DNA from 4 places in the Mesorhizobium sp. M1365 genome. Region 2 is predicted to be linked to each of the others. Evidence: predicted binding sites of a transcription regulator. Region 2 holds the regulator's gene; each other region holds the start of a gene.
What was found. Region 2 encodes LexA, which represses DNA repair genes until DNA is damaged. Its sites were predicted from a motif close to TGTTCNNNNTGTGTTCNG; they were not measured.
Positions count from the first base shown of each region.

Region 1 (3,722 bases), on a different contig from region 2:
TGCGCTCGAGGCCCATGCCTGTGTCGATCGACGGACGCGGCAGGTCGACGCGCTCGTCCTTCGTCACCTGTTCGTACTGCATGAACACCAGGTTCCAGAATTCAAGGAAACGGTCGCCATCCTCCTCGGGGCTGCCGGGAGGGCCGCCCCAGATATGCTCGCCGCGGTCGATGAATATCTCCGAACACGGCCCGCAAGGCCCGGTGTCGCCCATTGCCCAGAAATTGTCCGAAGTCGCGATGCGGATGATGCGATCGTCCGAAAGGCCGGCGATCTTCTTCCAGTACGAGGCCGCCTCGTCGTCGGTGTGGTAGACGGTGACCAGCAGCTTGTCCTTCTTCAGCCCGAACTCCCTGGTGATCAGGTTCCAGGCAAGCTCTATGGCCCGCTCCTTGAAATAGTCGCCGAAGGAGAAATTGCCGAGCATCTCGAAGAAGGTCAGGTGGCGCGCGGTGTAGCCGACATTGTCGAGGTCGTTGTGCTTGCCGCCGGCGCGAACACTCTTCTGGGCAGTCGTGGCGCGCGAATAGGGCCGCTTCTCCAGACCGGTGAAAACGTTCTTGAACTGCACCATGCCGGCATTGGTGAACATAAGCGTCGGGTCGTTGCGCGGCACCAGCGGGCTTGACGCGACGACCTCGTGACCTTCCTTGCGAAAATAGTCGAGAAATGCCGACCGGATCTCGTTGACGCCACTCATGAATACTGCCTTTTCGAGAGAACCGCCGGCTGCCGGCGGAAAATAGACATGGCCTTTTAGCGGTCGCACCGCAGCCTGTCCAGAAACACCAAATGGTCTCAAATCCCGGCTTTCACCAGCGCCTTGAAATGCGTCTGCCTCGCCGTCAAACGCGAACCGCCGGCCATGGGCCGGCGGTTCGAAACGCATCGATTACGCAAACTCAAAATCAAAACATCAAATCGAAACCTGGCTGAGGCTCAGCGAGGCGTCGCTTGCCCTACATCACCCCAGCGTCGTCCTCGAAACCGTCGTCGCTGCTTTCGGAGCCGCCGTTCTCAAGGAATTTCTCAGCAATCAGCCCGGCATTCTGCCGTAGCGCCAGCTCGATCTCGCGCGCCGTGTCGGGATTGTCGCGCAGGAACAGTTTTGCGTTTTCGCGGCCCTGGCCAAGACGCTGCGAATTGTAGGAGAACCAGGCGCCCGACTTTTCGACCACGCCCGCCTTGACGCCGAGATCGACCAGCTCGCCGGTCTTCGAGACGCCCTCGCCATACATGATGTCGAACTCGACCACCTTGAAGGGCGGCGCCAGCTTGTTCTTGACGACCTTGACGCGGGTCTGGTTGCCGACGACCTCGTCGCGATCCTTGACCGAGCCGATGCGGCGGATGTCGAGGCGGACCGAGGCATAGAATTTCAACGCATTGCCGCCGGTCGTCGTCTCGGGCGAACCGAACATGACGCCGATCTTCATGCGGATCTGGTTGATGAAGATGACCATGGTGTTGGAGCGCGAGATCGAGGCGGTGAGCTTGCGCAGTGCCTGGCTCATCAGGCGGGCCTGCAGACCGGGCAGCGAATCGCCCATCTCGCCTTCGATTTCCGCCCGCGGCGTCAACGCCGCCACCGAATCGACCACCAGCACGTCGATGGCGCCGGAGCGCACCAGCGTGTCGCAGATCTCCAGCGCCTGCTCGCCGGTATCGGGCTGCGAGATCAGCAGGTTTTCGAGATCGACGCCGAGCTTGCGGGCATAGACCGGGTCGAGCGCGTGCTCGGCATCGACGAAGGCGCAGATGCCGCCCTTCTTCTGGGCTTCGGCCACCGTGTGCAGCGCCAGCGTCGTCTTGCCCGAGCTTTCCGGCCCGTAGATCTCGACGATGCGGCCGCGCGGCAGGCCGCCGACGCCAAGCGCGATGTCCAGCCCAAGCGAGCCGGTCGGCACCGTTTCGATCTCGACGACCTGCTCGTTCGCGCCGAGCCGCATGATCGAGCCCTTGCCGAAGGCACGCTCGATTTGCGACAGCGCCGCATCCAGAGCCTTTGATTTGTCCACCGCTTTGTCCTCTACAAGCCGCAAAGAATTCTGAGCCATGATACATCACCCCGTGGTCGTCAATGGAGGCCGGACAATCCCGCAATCCTTAAAAGAATGTACCTCATTTGTTCTCATTTGTCAATGAGCACCAAGGGTTTGAAAAATAACGCATATCCCTATTTGTTCTATTTTTGTTTCGCAATTATTGCTTCCGATGCGTCTCGCCTCGCATGCGGCGCCGTTGCCGTTACCGACCGAATCGGACCCGCGATTGCAGGGTTCCGCCCGGCGACCTAGTCTCCCCGGGCAACAGCTAAAGGGCATTTTGACGGCATGATCAAATCCCCGACGATCCTGGCCGTGGGCGGCGCCTATATCGAGCGGCGCGGCCGGGTTGCCGGCGCCTTCGTGGCAGCAGCGTCTAATCCCGGCACGATGCGCGAGCATGTCGGCGGCGCCGTCTTCAACGCCTTGCGCTGTGCGGTGCGACGCGGCGCCTCGGCCTCGCTGCTTTCGGTACGCGGCGGCGATGCCCTGGGCGACACGGTTTTACGCGCCGTCATCGAGGCCGGCATTACCGACCTGTCGGCGGTGTTCCTCGACCGAGCAACGCCAAGCCATACGATGCTGATCGACAGCGACGGCGGGCTGATCGCCGGCCTTGCCGACATGGTGCTCTACGAGCTGGCGCTTCCCAAGCAGATCCGCCGCGCCAAGGTGCGGGAAGCGATCGGTTCGGCCGACGCGGTGCTGTGCGACGCCAACCTGCCGTCGACCGCGCTGGAGCGGCTGGCGGCACTCGCCGCCGGCAAGCCGGTGTTTGCGCTTGCGGTCTCGCCCAACAAAGCGGCGCGGCTGACGCCGGTGCTCGACCGTCTGGCGATGGCCTTCATGAACCGGCACGAGGCCGGCGTGCTCGCCGGCGTCCAAATCGATCAAGGCATCGTCGACGGCCTGAGACGCGCCGGGCTGAAAAGCGGCGTGATCACCGCCGGCGACGAACCAGTGCTCGGTTTCGACGAATTGAGCGCGTTCTCGATCTCGCCACCGCCGCTGCAAAAGCGGACCGATGCTGCGGGCGCCGGCGACGCATTGGCAGGCGCCACGATCGCTGCCCTGCTGCGCGGCCTGACGCTGCGCGCGGCACTGCGCGAAGGCATTGCCGCAGCGATGCTCGTCGTCGAGAGTGCCGCCTTCACCAGCGCTGGCTTTGCCGAAGCGCTGGCGCTCGTGCCCGAGGCGCGGGACCTGGCGTGAAATGCGGCCCGGAATTGCCGAAGCATGACGCAGCCTATTTGCCGGCGCGCCGTCCTGCCTCGTAGGCGCGGCGCGCCCAGATCGCCATCTCGTCGGGATCGTCGAACGCGCTGTCGGGAACGCTCCAATAGGGCATCGACACGAGCTTGCCGTGGCGCGAGCCGGTATAGGTCCATTGCCGGCAGCCGGCCGCTTCGAAATCGGGCGCGCTTTCGGCGTCGGCCTTCAGCATCAATTCGCCACCGATGACGATGGCGACGATGACGCCGTCGAAATAGATGCCCTTGCCGCCGAACAGCTTGCGGATGCTGACCGGGCCGAGGCCTTCGAAAAGCTCTTCTATGCGCTCGTTGTCCATGCGGCGATCATGTCATCCGGATTTCCTCTTGTCATCGCCGCAACCGGCGCCATCCTGACAAAGTGCAAATCACTTTAGTCGGAGTTTCTCATGCCGCTTCTGCTCAA
Region 1 is NZ_JAMYLG010000020.1:74,778-78,499, forward strand. It holds gene alaS (alanine--tRNA ligase) at 1-700, opposite strand, end outside; gene recA (recombinase RecA) at 960-2,057, opposite strand; gene NKH04_RS20975 (PfkB family carbohydrate kinase) at 2,334-3,257, shown strand; gene NKH04_RS20980 (TfoX/Sxy family protein) at 3,292-3,615, opposite strand; gene NKH04_RS20985 (GFA family protein) at 3,706-3,722, shown strand, end outside.
Region 1: a site for LexA is predicted at 2,182-2,199, ahead of recA (recombinase RecA). Genes of this name have one in related genera too.

Region 2 (3,722 bases):
CGGCGGCCCTTGTCGGCGCCTATGCAGGCTGGTCCGATTACCGCGCCGGCAGGGCCACCACGCCGCCGCCGCGGCAGTCGCCGCTACGCTTTGCCACTCGAAAGGTCCTGCTGGGCATGTGCGGTCTGGCGATGACCTCGATCATTGCAGGGAGCGCCACGGCGCTTTTCGCCATATGGCATTTCCAGCGCGTGGCGCCGCTCAGCCTGTTCGCCAATCTGGCCATCATGCCCATCGTGTCACTGGTCGTCATGCCCTTCGCCGTTCTCAGCGCGCTGGCGATGCCGTTCGGTGCGGATGGCCCTTTTCTCTATGTCATGGGCAAGGGGCTGACGGCGATGATCGCCCTGTCCGGGTGGATCTCGGAGCGCTCGCCGATCGATGCGGTCGGGCTGATTTCGCTGAGATCCGTCCTTCTGGTGACGATCGCCCTCGTCATTGCCAGCATGGCGACGACGTGGTTGCGGCTGGCGGCACTTCCTTTTGCGCTCGCCGGCTTGCTGACGACAACGCAGACACGCATACCCGACGTATTGGTCTCGGAGGACGCACGGCTGGTCGCGCTGCCGATCGGCAGCGGTGAACTCGCGGTCAACCGGGCACGCCCGAATGAGTTCACCATCGACAACTGGAAACGCGCGCTCACATCAGAGGCTATCGTCGCGCCGGAAACACCTGGAAAGAACGACCCGCAATTCGACATTGCCGATCCGGCCGACCTACCGCCGGGCATGCCGTTCATTTGCACGGACGGCCTCTGCCTTGCCAGGCATCCATCCGGCGCGATCATCGCGCAAGCCACGGACCGCGATACTGCGCGGCCAGCCTGCGCCTTTGCCAGCTTGATCGTCATCGACGACGCCACCGCCCATAACCCCTGCTACTACGACCGGCTGGTCCTCGTCGTCACCAAACGGCAACTGGCGCGCGCGGGAAGTGCCGCCGTCTATTTCGATCCACAAGCGGCAACACGCGCCGAGATCCGCTTCGCCGTCGAAAAATCATACCGGCCCTGGCACGTGCAACGGAAATTTTCACGCGCGGCACGGGGCCTGCCGCCATACCGCAGGGCCGACAATCCCAAAGCCGGCGCCAAGGGCGGAACTCAGTAGCGGCGGATCAGTCCGACGAGCTTGCCCTGCACCTTGACCCTGTCTGGTCCGAAGATGCGCGTCTCGTAGGCCGGATTGGCGGCTTCCAGGGCGATCGAGGCGCCCTTGCGGCGGAACCGCTTCAGCGTCGCTTCCTCCTCGTCGACCAGTGCCACCACGATCTCACCGGGGCTCGCCGTATCGGCATTGCGGATGATCACCGTGTCGCCGTCGAAAATGCCGGCCCCGATCATCGAATCGCCTTTGACCTCGAGCGCATAATGCTCGCCGCCCATGATCATATCCGGCGGCACCGAAATCGAATGCGTCTGGTGCTGGATGGCGTCGATCGGCACACCGGCAGCGATGCGGCCCATTACCGGGATCGAAACGGCGGCGACGACATCGTCGTCATTTCCGGCTGCGGGCACGCGCGACGATGTCGGCTTGCCCTGCCGAGGGGCGCCTTGCCCAAGGCTGCCCTGGATGACACTCGGCGAGAACTTGCGTGCCGCATTGAGGCCGGGGGCGATCGAGTCAGGCAGGCGTAGCACCTCCAGCGCACGGGCCCGGTTGGGCAAACGGCGAATGAAGCCGCGCTCCTCCAGCGCCGTAATCAGCCGGTGGATTCCGGATTTGGAAGCCAGGTCGAGCGCTTCCTTCATCTCGTCGAATGAAGGCGGGATACCGCTTTCCTTCAACCTTTCGTGGATGAACATAAGCAGTTCGTGTTGTTTGCGTGTCAGCATAGCGACCCCCAACAGAATCAGAAAAACAAACCCAGAACAAACACTATCTGTTCCAGTTGTGTTCCGCAACTGTTTAAAGTTTAATGAATGCGTTAAGGCTCGGGAAACAAACGACGTCCCCTACCGGCGTTAACGCATTTTCACCGCCGCGAGCCTCATCGCCTTGATTCTGCTTTCGTTTGCGCCCTTCTGGCCTCCTAGAAGGCGGCACTGGCATCGGCCGTCGGTCGGCAAAAGGCACGGAATTGAACCCGTATCGACTGTGCGGTTTGGTCAATGCACCGTGAACGAAACGAACTCAAAACGCCAACCTCGGGTTAAGTCCCGGTTTCCACCGCCTGGTCAGGCTGCTTCTCGCCGGTGGAGCCTTGCTGCGCGCAACCAAGTAATGGAAGAACAGTCGATGCGTGTCCGGCGTTGCGTTGGATCTTGGGGGAGCAGACAAATCATGACAGGAATTCCCGATCTCGTGGCCATAAAGGCGATGGATGCCGCGGATCCGCTGCGCGCGATGCGCGACCGCTTTGTGTTGCCGCAAGGAGTGATCTATCTCGACGGCAATTCGCTAGGAGCTGCTTCACGTGCCGCTTTCGATGAACTGCACAAGGCCGCGACCGAAGAATGGTCGCATGATCTCATCCGCGCATGGAACACGGCCGGCTGGTTCAACATGCCGCTTGAACTTGGCGACCAGCTCGGGCGCCTGATCGGGGCCGCGGCCGGCCAGACAGTGGTCTGCGACACGACATCGGTCAATATCTACAAGCTGCTGCACGCCGCCATGGCCATGCGACCGGAGCGGCAGGTCATCGTCGCCGAGGGCGATAGTTTTCCGACGGACCTCTACATGGCCGAGGGTGTGGTTTCGACGCGAAAAGATACGCTGCTGCGCCTCTCGGGAGTCGACGCGCCGACCATCGAAGAGCTGATCGACGAACGCACCGCTGTGGTGCTGGTCAACCACGTCAACTATAAGTCGGGCGAACTGCGCGACATGCCGGCGCTGACGCGCAGGGCTCAGGAAGCCGGGGCGATGATCGTCTGGGATCTCTGCCACACCGCCGGCGCGATGCCAGTCGAACTCGACAAGGCAAACGCCGATTTTGCCGTTGGCTGCACCTACAAATATCTGAATGGCGCCCGGGCGCGCCTGCCTTCATCTATGCGGCTGAGCGGCATCTTTCCGACATCCAGCAGCCGCTCACCGGCTGGTGGGGCCATGCACGGCCCTTCGCCTTCGAGCCAGGCTATGCGGCCGGCACCGGCATCCGCCGGTTTCTGTGCGGCACACAGCCGGTCCTGTCGATGCGCACGCTGAAGGGCGCGCTCGACATCTGGAACGATGTCGACATGACGGCGGTGCGCAAGAAGAGCATCGCGCTGGCGGATCTGTTCATCGAGCTTGTCGAGGCAAAGTGCGGCACTTACGGGCTCACGCTCGAAAGCACGCGCGATGGGGAAAAACGCGGCAGCCAGATTTCATTCATGCATGAGCATGGCTACCAGGTCATGCGCGCGCTGATCGAACGAGGCGTGATCGGCGATTTTCGCGCGCCATCGACCATGCGCTTCGGCTTCACCCCGCTCTATGTCGGCTACGCCGATGTCTGGCAGGCCGTCAAAGTGCTTGAGGACATCCTGCACACCGGTGCGTGGAAGGATGCGCGCTTCGCCATCAAAGCAGCTGTCACTTGAGATTGATGCGAGAGCTGGAATCGTGAGGCTGGCGACGACGCGCCGCGCGATGCTTACGGCTACGCTGCAAGGCCATATGCCAGGGAAGGCGCAGGGTGTTCGAACGTCACATTGCCGATTGGGACAACGCCTATGCCAACGGCGCCAACATAGCCGGCAGCGATCGCTGGCCGGCGGCTTGGATCGA
Region 2 is NZ_JAMYLG010000017.1:98,879-102,600, reverse strand. It holds gene NKH04_RS19510 (ComEC/Rec2 family competence protein) at 1-1,112, shown strand, start outside; gene lexA (transcriptional repressor LexA) at 1,106-1,840, opposite strand; partial or broken gene kynU (kynureninase) at 2,289-3,535, shown strand; gene NKH04_RS19495 (hormone-sensitive lipase) at 3,631-3,722, shown strand, end outside.

Region 3 (3,722 bases), on a different contig from region 2:
GATTGGAGAGCTTGCACGAACGAGGATGCGAATTGCCCGGTGGTTAAGGCGCTTCACATTGGGATATCGGACAGCGTGAAAAGCGGGTTCAATATGAATAAATGGAAAACCGCCAGCGATCGCTATGACTTCCCAACCATAGGTTCATGTATCTTGTTGAAAGAAAAAACAACTTGCCGGCCAACGCTTTACGACACGGGAAATTCCACAATCGTAATAGCGGACAACCCGCCAAAAGATTCAAGCGGATCCATGGATATCGGTACCAGAGTCGCCGTAAAAATCGCGATGCTGGGGGAGTGGAAATTCGACACATCATACGGATCCGAGTTGGAATTCTCTCCAACGATCGGCCACAACATCATTGGCATACGATATTTTGAAACGAATAGTTTACTTGTTGACCTCGAAGCGAAAGAGATCGGAATCCGCATCGGCAACTGACCGGAGCTCTTCATCCTGTTCGGCCGCAGGACGGCCGCGTCTACGCCGCCTGCGCCATCCGTTCCGAACTCATGCGATAGGAAATCGCTTCGGCCAGATGGATGCGGCCGACCGTCTCGCTGGCCTCGAGATCGGCCAGGGTCCGCGCCACCTTCAAGACGCGGTGATAGGCTCGTGCGGAAAAGCCGAGCTTTTCGCTGGCGTCCCTGAGCAGCGACAGGCCGGCGGCATCGGGCATGGCGATCTCCTCGATGACTGACGGCGAGCAATGGGCGTTGGTGGTGGCGGTCGCGCCGAGCCGCTCGAAGCGCTCGCGCTGGATCGTACGGGCGCGGGCAACACGTAGTGCGACGGCGGCACTTTTCTCGGCCCGGTCCGGCCGGATCAGATCGCTGGCCGAGACCGCCGGCACCTCGATCCTGAGATCGATACGGTCGAGCAGCGGGCCGGAAATGCGCGCCTGGTAGTCGGTGCGGCAGCGATCGCCGCGCAGGCAGCGATAGCCCGGCTCGCCGGCCATGCCGCAACGGCACGGGTTCATCGCCGCGACCAGCTGGATACGCGCCGGATAGGTGACGCGATGATTGGCGCGCGCAATCATGCAGTCGCCGGTCTCGAGCGGCTGGCGCAGTGCATCGAGCGCCTGCGGCGAGAATTCGGGGAACTCGTCGAGGAACAGCACGCCGTGATGGGCAAGCGAGGCCTCGCCCGGCCGCACGCGCAGACCGCCGCCGACCATCGCCGCCATCGAGGCCGAATGATGCGGCGCGCGGAACGGCCGCCGGTCGGTGAGTTTTCCTTCGCCGAGTTCGCCGGCCACCGAGGCGATCATCGAGACTTCGAGCAATTCCTTGGGCGCCAGCGGCGGCAGGATCGACGGCAGCCGCTGCGCCAGCATCGACTTTCCCGACCCCGGCGGTCCGACCATCAAAAGATTGTGGCCGCCGGCGGCCGCCACCTCCAGCGCCCGCTTGGCGGTCTCCTGGCCCTTGATGTCGGCGAGGTCGGGCAGGTCGCGCGCCGCGGCATGGATGCCGGCTTCCGGCCGCGACAGAACCTGCGTGCCGCGAAAATGATTGGCGATGGCGATCAGGCTGCGCGGCGCCAATATGTCGAAATCCTTGCCGGCCCAGGCCGCTTCCGGCCCGCAGGCGAACGGGCAGATCAAGCCCTTGCCTTCGGCGTTGGCACCGATTGCCGCCGGCAGCGCGCCGGCCACCGCGGCAATGGTTCCGTCGAGCGACAATTCGCCAAGCACGACATAGCCGGCCAGCATGTCGCCCGGAATGGCGCCGAGCGCCGCCATCAGCCCGAGCGCGATCGGCAGATCGTAGTGGCTGCCTTCCTTGGGCAGGTCGGCGGGCGCCAGATTGACGGTGACCTTCTTCGACGGCATCGACAGGCCGGATGCATGCAGCGCTGCCTGCACCCGCTCGCGGCTTTCGGCGACAGCCTTGTCGGCCAGCCCGACGATGTGCATGTTGACCTTGCCCGGCGCGATCATCACCTGCACGTCGACCGGCACGGCCTCGATGCCCTGGAAAGCAACCGTGCGAACCCGCGCCACCATGTCTTCACCCCGGATGCAGGCTTTGCCCCAAGCCTTTGCGATCATGCCGCGAACGGCGTCACCGGAGACAACCACAGATTTCCGGCGAAGGCAAGAACATTTGGGGAACAGCTGAGCGCCACGGCTGCAATGGTCCGGAACGCGGCCGCTTCCAGAAGCAATGTACGCTAGTTGCGCTTCTCCTCCACGGCATCCCAGAACAGGCTGGCGATGTCGGCGCCGCCGAAGCGCTGCACTTCGCGTATGCCGGTCGGTGAGGTCACGTTGATCTCGGTCATGTAGTCGCCGATGACGTCGATGCCGACGAGGATGAAGCCGCGCTCCTTCAGCGCGGGGCCGATGCGGGCACAGATCTCGCGTTCGCGTTCCGTCAATTCGGTCTTTTCGGCGCGGCCGCCGACATGCATGTTGGAGCGCGAATCATGCTCGGCCGGCACGCGGTTGATGGCGCCGACAGGCTCGCCGTCAATCAGGATGATGCGCTTGTCGCCACCCCGCACCTCCTTGAGGTAGCGCTGCACGATGTAGGGTTCGCGGAACAACTGGCCGAACATTTCGAGCAGCGAGGCGAGGTTGCGGTCGGCCTCGTGCAGGTGAAAGATGCCGGCGCCGCCATTGCCGTAGAGCGGCTTGACGATGATATCGCCGAACTCCTTGCGAAAGGCGGCGACCTCGAGCGGGTCCTTGGTGATCAGCGTGTCCGGCATCAGGTCGGGAAATTCGGTGACGAAGATCTTTTCCGGGCTGTTGCGCACCCAGGCCGGGTCGTTGACCACCAGCGTCTTCGGATGGATGCGCTCGAGGATATGCGTGGTGGTGATGTAGTTCATGTCGAAGGGCGGATCCTGCCGCAAAAGGATGACGTCCATCTCCGCAAGGTCGGTGCGCACCTTCTCGCCCAGCGAATAATGGTTGCCCTTCTCGTCGCGGACCTGCATCGCCTCGATACGGGCAAACACCTTGCCTTCGCGCAGCGACAGCCGGTCGGGCGTGTAGTGGAACAGCTGGTGCCCGCGCCGCTGCGCTTCCAGCGACAGCGCAAACGACGTGTCGCCGGCAATCGACACGGTAGAGATGTGGTCCATCTGGACGGCGACTTTCAGGGGCATGGGTGCTCTCCGGCGCAGTTGCAACAAACGTGCGTCCACCCGGACGCACATACGCTCCAACACTTTGAATCCATGCATCGTGCTTTCCGAAAATCGTTTCCGATTTTTCGGGCCGATGCATCGACGAGAGCGATATAAGGAAATCGGCGGCCTCTGCCAATCGGCCAAGGTCATGATGAGGCTGCGCTTCTGGCGCAGACCCCAATGCGATGTGCGTTCAGCGGTCGAAGACCAGCTTGGAATAGCCGAGGAAGGACAGCGCCATGGCAACCAGCGAGGCGACCGCAAGGGCGACGAGCGGCGGCACCATCGGCAGCGCGAACAGCATGGCGCAATAGACGAGATAATTGACGAGGCTGGTGGCGATGCCGACGCCGCCATAGCGTGCGCCCTCTTGCGCGACGCCGCGGCTGGAAGGCGAGAAGGTCAGATGGCGATTGATCAGCCAGGTGACGGACAGGGCAAAACCGATCGAGATGATGCGGGCTGCGAAGGGGCCAAGCGGCGTTGTCGCCAGCACCAGCCAAAGCGCCGCCGCGTCGGCGACGAAGCCGATGCCGCCGGCGACCATGAAGCGGGCGAGGCGTCCCATTTAGGGC
Region 3 is NZ_JAMYLG010000011.1:47,559-51,280, reverse strand. It holds gene NKH04_RS15150 (hypothetical protein) at 1-444, shown strand, start outside; gene NKH04_RS15145 (YifB family Mg chelatase-like AAA ATPase) at 485-2,014, opposite strand; gene gshB (glutathione synthase) at 2,182-3,123, opposite strand; gene NKH04_RS15135 (GtrA family protein) at 3,341-3,715, opposite strand.
Region 3: a site for LexA is predicted at 2,107-2,124, ahead of NKH04_RS15145 (YifB family Mg chelatase-like AAA ATPase). Genes of this name have one in related genera too.

Region 4 (3,722 bases), on a different contig from region 2:
GCTCTCAATCGTCGCCTTCGACGACCCTTAGTCTCAACTGCCCGGTTTTCGAATCGGCGACGCGCGGGCTGCTTTCCGCTTTTGCTCCGCTGCCATTCGAACCAGCGGTGTCCTCCGCCGGCTGCACGCCAAACTCCAGCGCCTCGATCTTTTGTCCGCGCCTGGTCACCTTCGATGTCGAGACCAGGATGTCCTCGATATCCTTGGCCGATTGGCCGAAATGCGTCTGCAATTTGCGCACCCGCTCGTCGAGCCGGGAGACGTCTTCCATCAGCCGGATGACCTCGCCCTGGATCAAGTGCGCCTGCTCGCGCATGCGCGCATCCTTGAGGATCGCCTGGATGACCTGGATCGACAGCATCAAAAGCGATGGCGAGACGATGACGATCCGCGATCGATGCGCCTTCTGGACAACGGCCTCGAAATTCTCGTGGATTTCGGCGAACACCGATTCCGAAGGCACGAACATGAAGGCGGTGTCCTGCGTCTCGCCCTGGATCAGGTATTTTTCGGAAATATCCCGGACATGCACCTCGATGTCGCGGCGGAAAGCCTGTGCGGCGGACTTCTGCAGGTCGGCGCCTTCGGCGGCACGGATGGCATTCCACGCCTCGAGCGGAAACTTTGCGTCGATGGCAAGCGACGGCGCGCCGTTCGGCATCTTTACCAGGCAGTCGGGCCGGCTGCCATTCGACAAGGTCGCCTGGAATTCATAAGCGCCGTGCGGCAATCCGTCGGCGACGATGGCTTCCATACGCGACTGGCCGAAGGCGCCGCGCGTCTGCTTGTTGGAAAGGATCGCCTGCAATTGCACGACCTGGCCGGCCAGCGACTGGATGTTGCCTTGCGCAATATCGATGACCGCCAGCCGTTCCTGCAGCTTGGCGAGGCTCTCATGCGTCGATCTCGTCTGCTCGGTCATGGTCTGGCCCAGGCGGCCGGTCATGGCATCGAGACGCTGGCCGATCGACTGTGTCAGTTCCGCCTGGCGCGCCCCGAACACTTCGGCGATGGCGCCCATGCGGCCCTGCATTTCCGCTTGGGATTGCAGAATGCCGGCCATCCGCACCTCGGCGTCGCGGGCGTGGTCGGCGGCTTCGGCGGCCGCCACTGCACGCGCCTTGGCCGATCGCCAGAGCGCAACGACGAGCGCCACGAACAGTCCAAGGAACAGCATTGCGCCGAAACCCAGGGCATGGCCGAGCGTGATCGTGGTGGCGCCTAGGCGGGCGACAGGTTCGGACAGGATGGTGGCCAGATCGTTCATGTCGACAGCATAGATGATTCGGTCTGCCAGCACAGATCAAAACGTGAACGACCCGAAGGCGCCCCGGTTGACGCTTTTCCTGCGAGGTCTTAGGTGAGACGCCATGTCGATCAAGCCGCTTATCATCCTTCCCGATCCCGTCCTGCGTCAGGTTTCAAAACCGGTCGAGCGTGTCGACGGGGATTTGCGCAAACTGGCCGGCGACATGCTGGACACCATGTATGACGCGCCCGGCATCGGCCTCGCAGCGATCCAGGTCGGCGAACCCTTGCGCATGCTGGTGATCGACCTGGCCAAAGAGGACGAGACGCCGGCACCGCACGTCTTCATCAATCCCGAAATCCTCGAAAGCTCCGACCAGCGTTCGGTCTACGAGGAAGGCTGCCTGTCGATCCCGGATTACTATGCCGAGGTCGAGCGTCCGGCGGCGGTGCGGGTGAAGTTTCTCGACCGCGACGGCAAGCTGCAGGAGATCGAGGCCGAGGGGCTGATGGCGACCTGCCTGCAGCATGAAATCGACCACCTCAACGGCGTGCTGTTCATCGATTACATCTCCAAGCTGAAGCGCGACATGGTGGTCAAGAAATTCAAGAAGCTCGCCAGGGACAAGGCGCCGGGCAAGATGGTGGGGTAGGCGTCGACGAATGCCCCTGCGTGTCATCTTCATGGGTACGCCCGAATTCTCCGTGCCGACGCTGCGGGCGATTGCCGGGGCCGGGCACGAGTTGGCAGCCGTCTACACGCAGCCGCCGCGCGCCGGCGGCCGGCGCGGGCTCGAACTGACGCCGTCGCCGGTGCAGCGCGAGGCGGAGCGGCTTGGCATCGAGGTGCGGTCGCCGGTGTCGCTGAAGGGCGAGGCGGAGCAGGAGGCGTTCCTCGCCTTAGGTGCCGACGTCGCCGTGGTCGTCGCCTACGGGCTGCTCCTCCCCAAACCCATTCTCGAGGCGCCGCGGCTCGGTTGCCTCAACGGCCACGCATCGCTGCTGCCGCGCTGGCGCGGCGCTGCCCCTATCCAGCGCGCCATCATGGCCGGCGATACCGAAACGGGCATGATGGTGATGCGGATGGAGGAAGGCCTCGACACCGGCCCGGTGGCAATGGTTGAAAAATGCGCCATTGGACCCGACATGACGGCCGGCGATCTGCACGATCGGCTGATGGTCTTGGGTGCTTCGCTGATAGTGCAAGCGCTCGAACGGCTGGAGCGGAATACGCTGACATTTACCACACAGGCGGAGGTGGGGGTGACCTACGCCAAGAAAATCGATAAATCGGAGACTCGCATAGACTGGCTGCGACCTGCCGGCGACGTGCACAACCAGATTCGCGGTCTGTCGCCCTTTCCCGGTGCATGGTGCGAGGCCGAAATCGGCGGCCGCGTGGAACGGCTGAAACTGCTTCGCTCGACGCTCTCGCAAGGCGCCGGCGAACCGGGAGGAATTCTCGATGACCGGCTGACAGTCGCCTGCGGGTCAGGCGCGATCAGGCCGGTCGAAGTTCAACGTGCGGGCGCAAGGCCCATTGCCGCGCAGGAGTTTCTGCGCGGCGCCAAGCTCGAAAAAGGAATGAAATTGTCATGAGCATGATGTCCATACGCGCGGCGACGCCGCGGGACCGCGAGGCGATCCGCCTTGTCGAAGAACACGCATTCGGCCAGCAGGCGGAGGCCGGACTGGTCGACGCGCTGGTCACAGGCGGTGATGCCGTCGTCGAACTGGTGGCGGACGAAGACGGGCAAGTGGTCGGCCATATCCTGTTTTCACGGCTTTTCGTGCAGAATGGCGGCAAGAGCTTCCCGGCGGTGGCTTTGGCTCCTTTGGCGGTCGAGCCGTCGTTCCACGGCACCGGCATCGGAGGTGCGCTGGTCCGCGAGGCGCATATCCGCCTGAAGGCTGCTGGCGAGACGCTCGCCGTGGTGCTCGGCGATCCGGCTTACTATGGCCGTTTCGGCTACAGCCGCGCCCGTGCAGCAAAATTCGAGAGCGAGTACCAAAGCGAGGCTTTGCAGGCGCTTGCCTGGGGCGAGGCGCCGGAGACCGGCATGCTGGTCTACGCCTCGGCCTTCGGCTCAGCCCTCGCCGCCTGATTTCGCCTCGATCCGGGAATGCCGCGTTTTCGCCTCGACATCGAATATGACGGCAGTCTCTTCGCCGGCTGGCAGCGCCAGGCCAACCAGCCTTCGGTGCAGCAGGCGATCGAGCGGGCGATCGAGAAGTTCTGTGGCGAGCAGGTTTCGCTGCGCGCCGCCGGCCGCACCGATGCTGGCGTCCATGCGACCGCTCAGGTGGCGCATGTCGATCTGATCAAGGCATGGCCCGGCGACAAGGTGCGCGACGCAGTCAACGCGCATCTGCAAGCGGCCAAGGTGCGCATCGCCATCCTGAAGGCCGCAGTCGTGCCGGATGGCTTCGATGCGCGTTTCTCGGCGATCGGCCGCCATTACCTCTACCGCATC
Region 4 is NZ_JAMYLG010000006.1:114,904-118,625, reverse strand. It holds gene NKH04_RS09945 (DNA recombination protein RmuC) at 5-1,267, opposite strand; gene def (peptide deformylase) at 1,371-1,901, shown strand; gene fmt (methionyl-tRNA formyltransferase) at 1,918-2,847, shown strand; gene NKH04_RS09930 (GNAT family N-acetyltransferase) at 2,844-3,353, shown strand; gene truA (tRNA pseudouridine(38-40) synthase TruA) at 3,372-3,722, shown strand, end outside.
Region 4: a site for LexA is predicted at 1,300-1,317, ahead of NKH04_RS09945 (DNA recombination protein RmuC). Genes of this name have one in related genera too.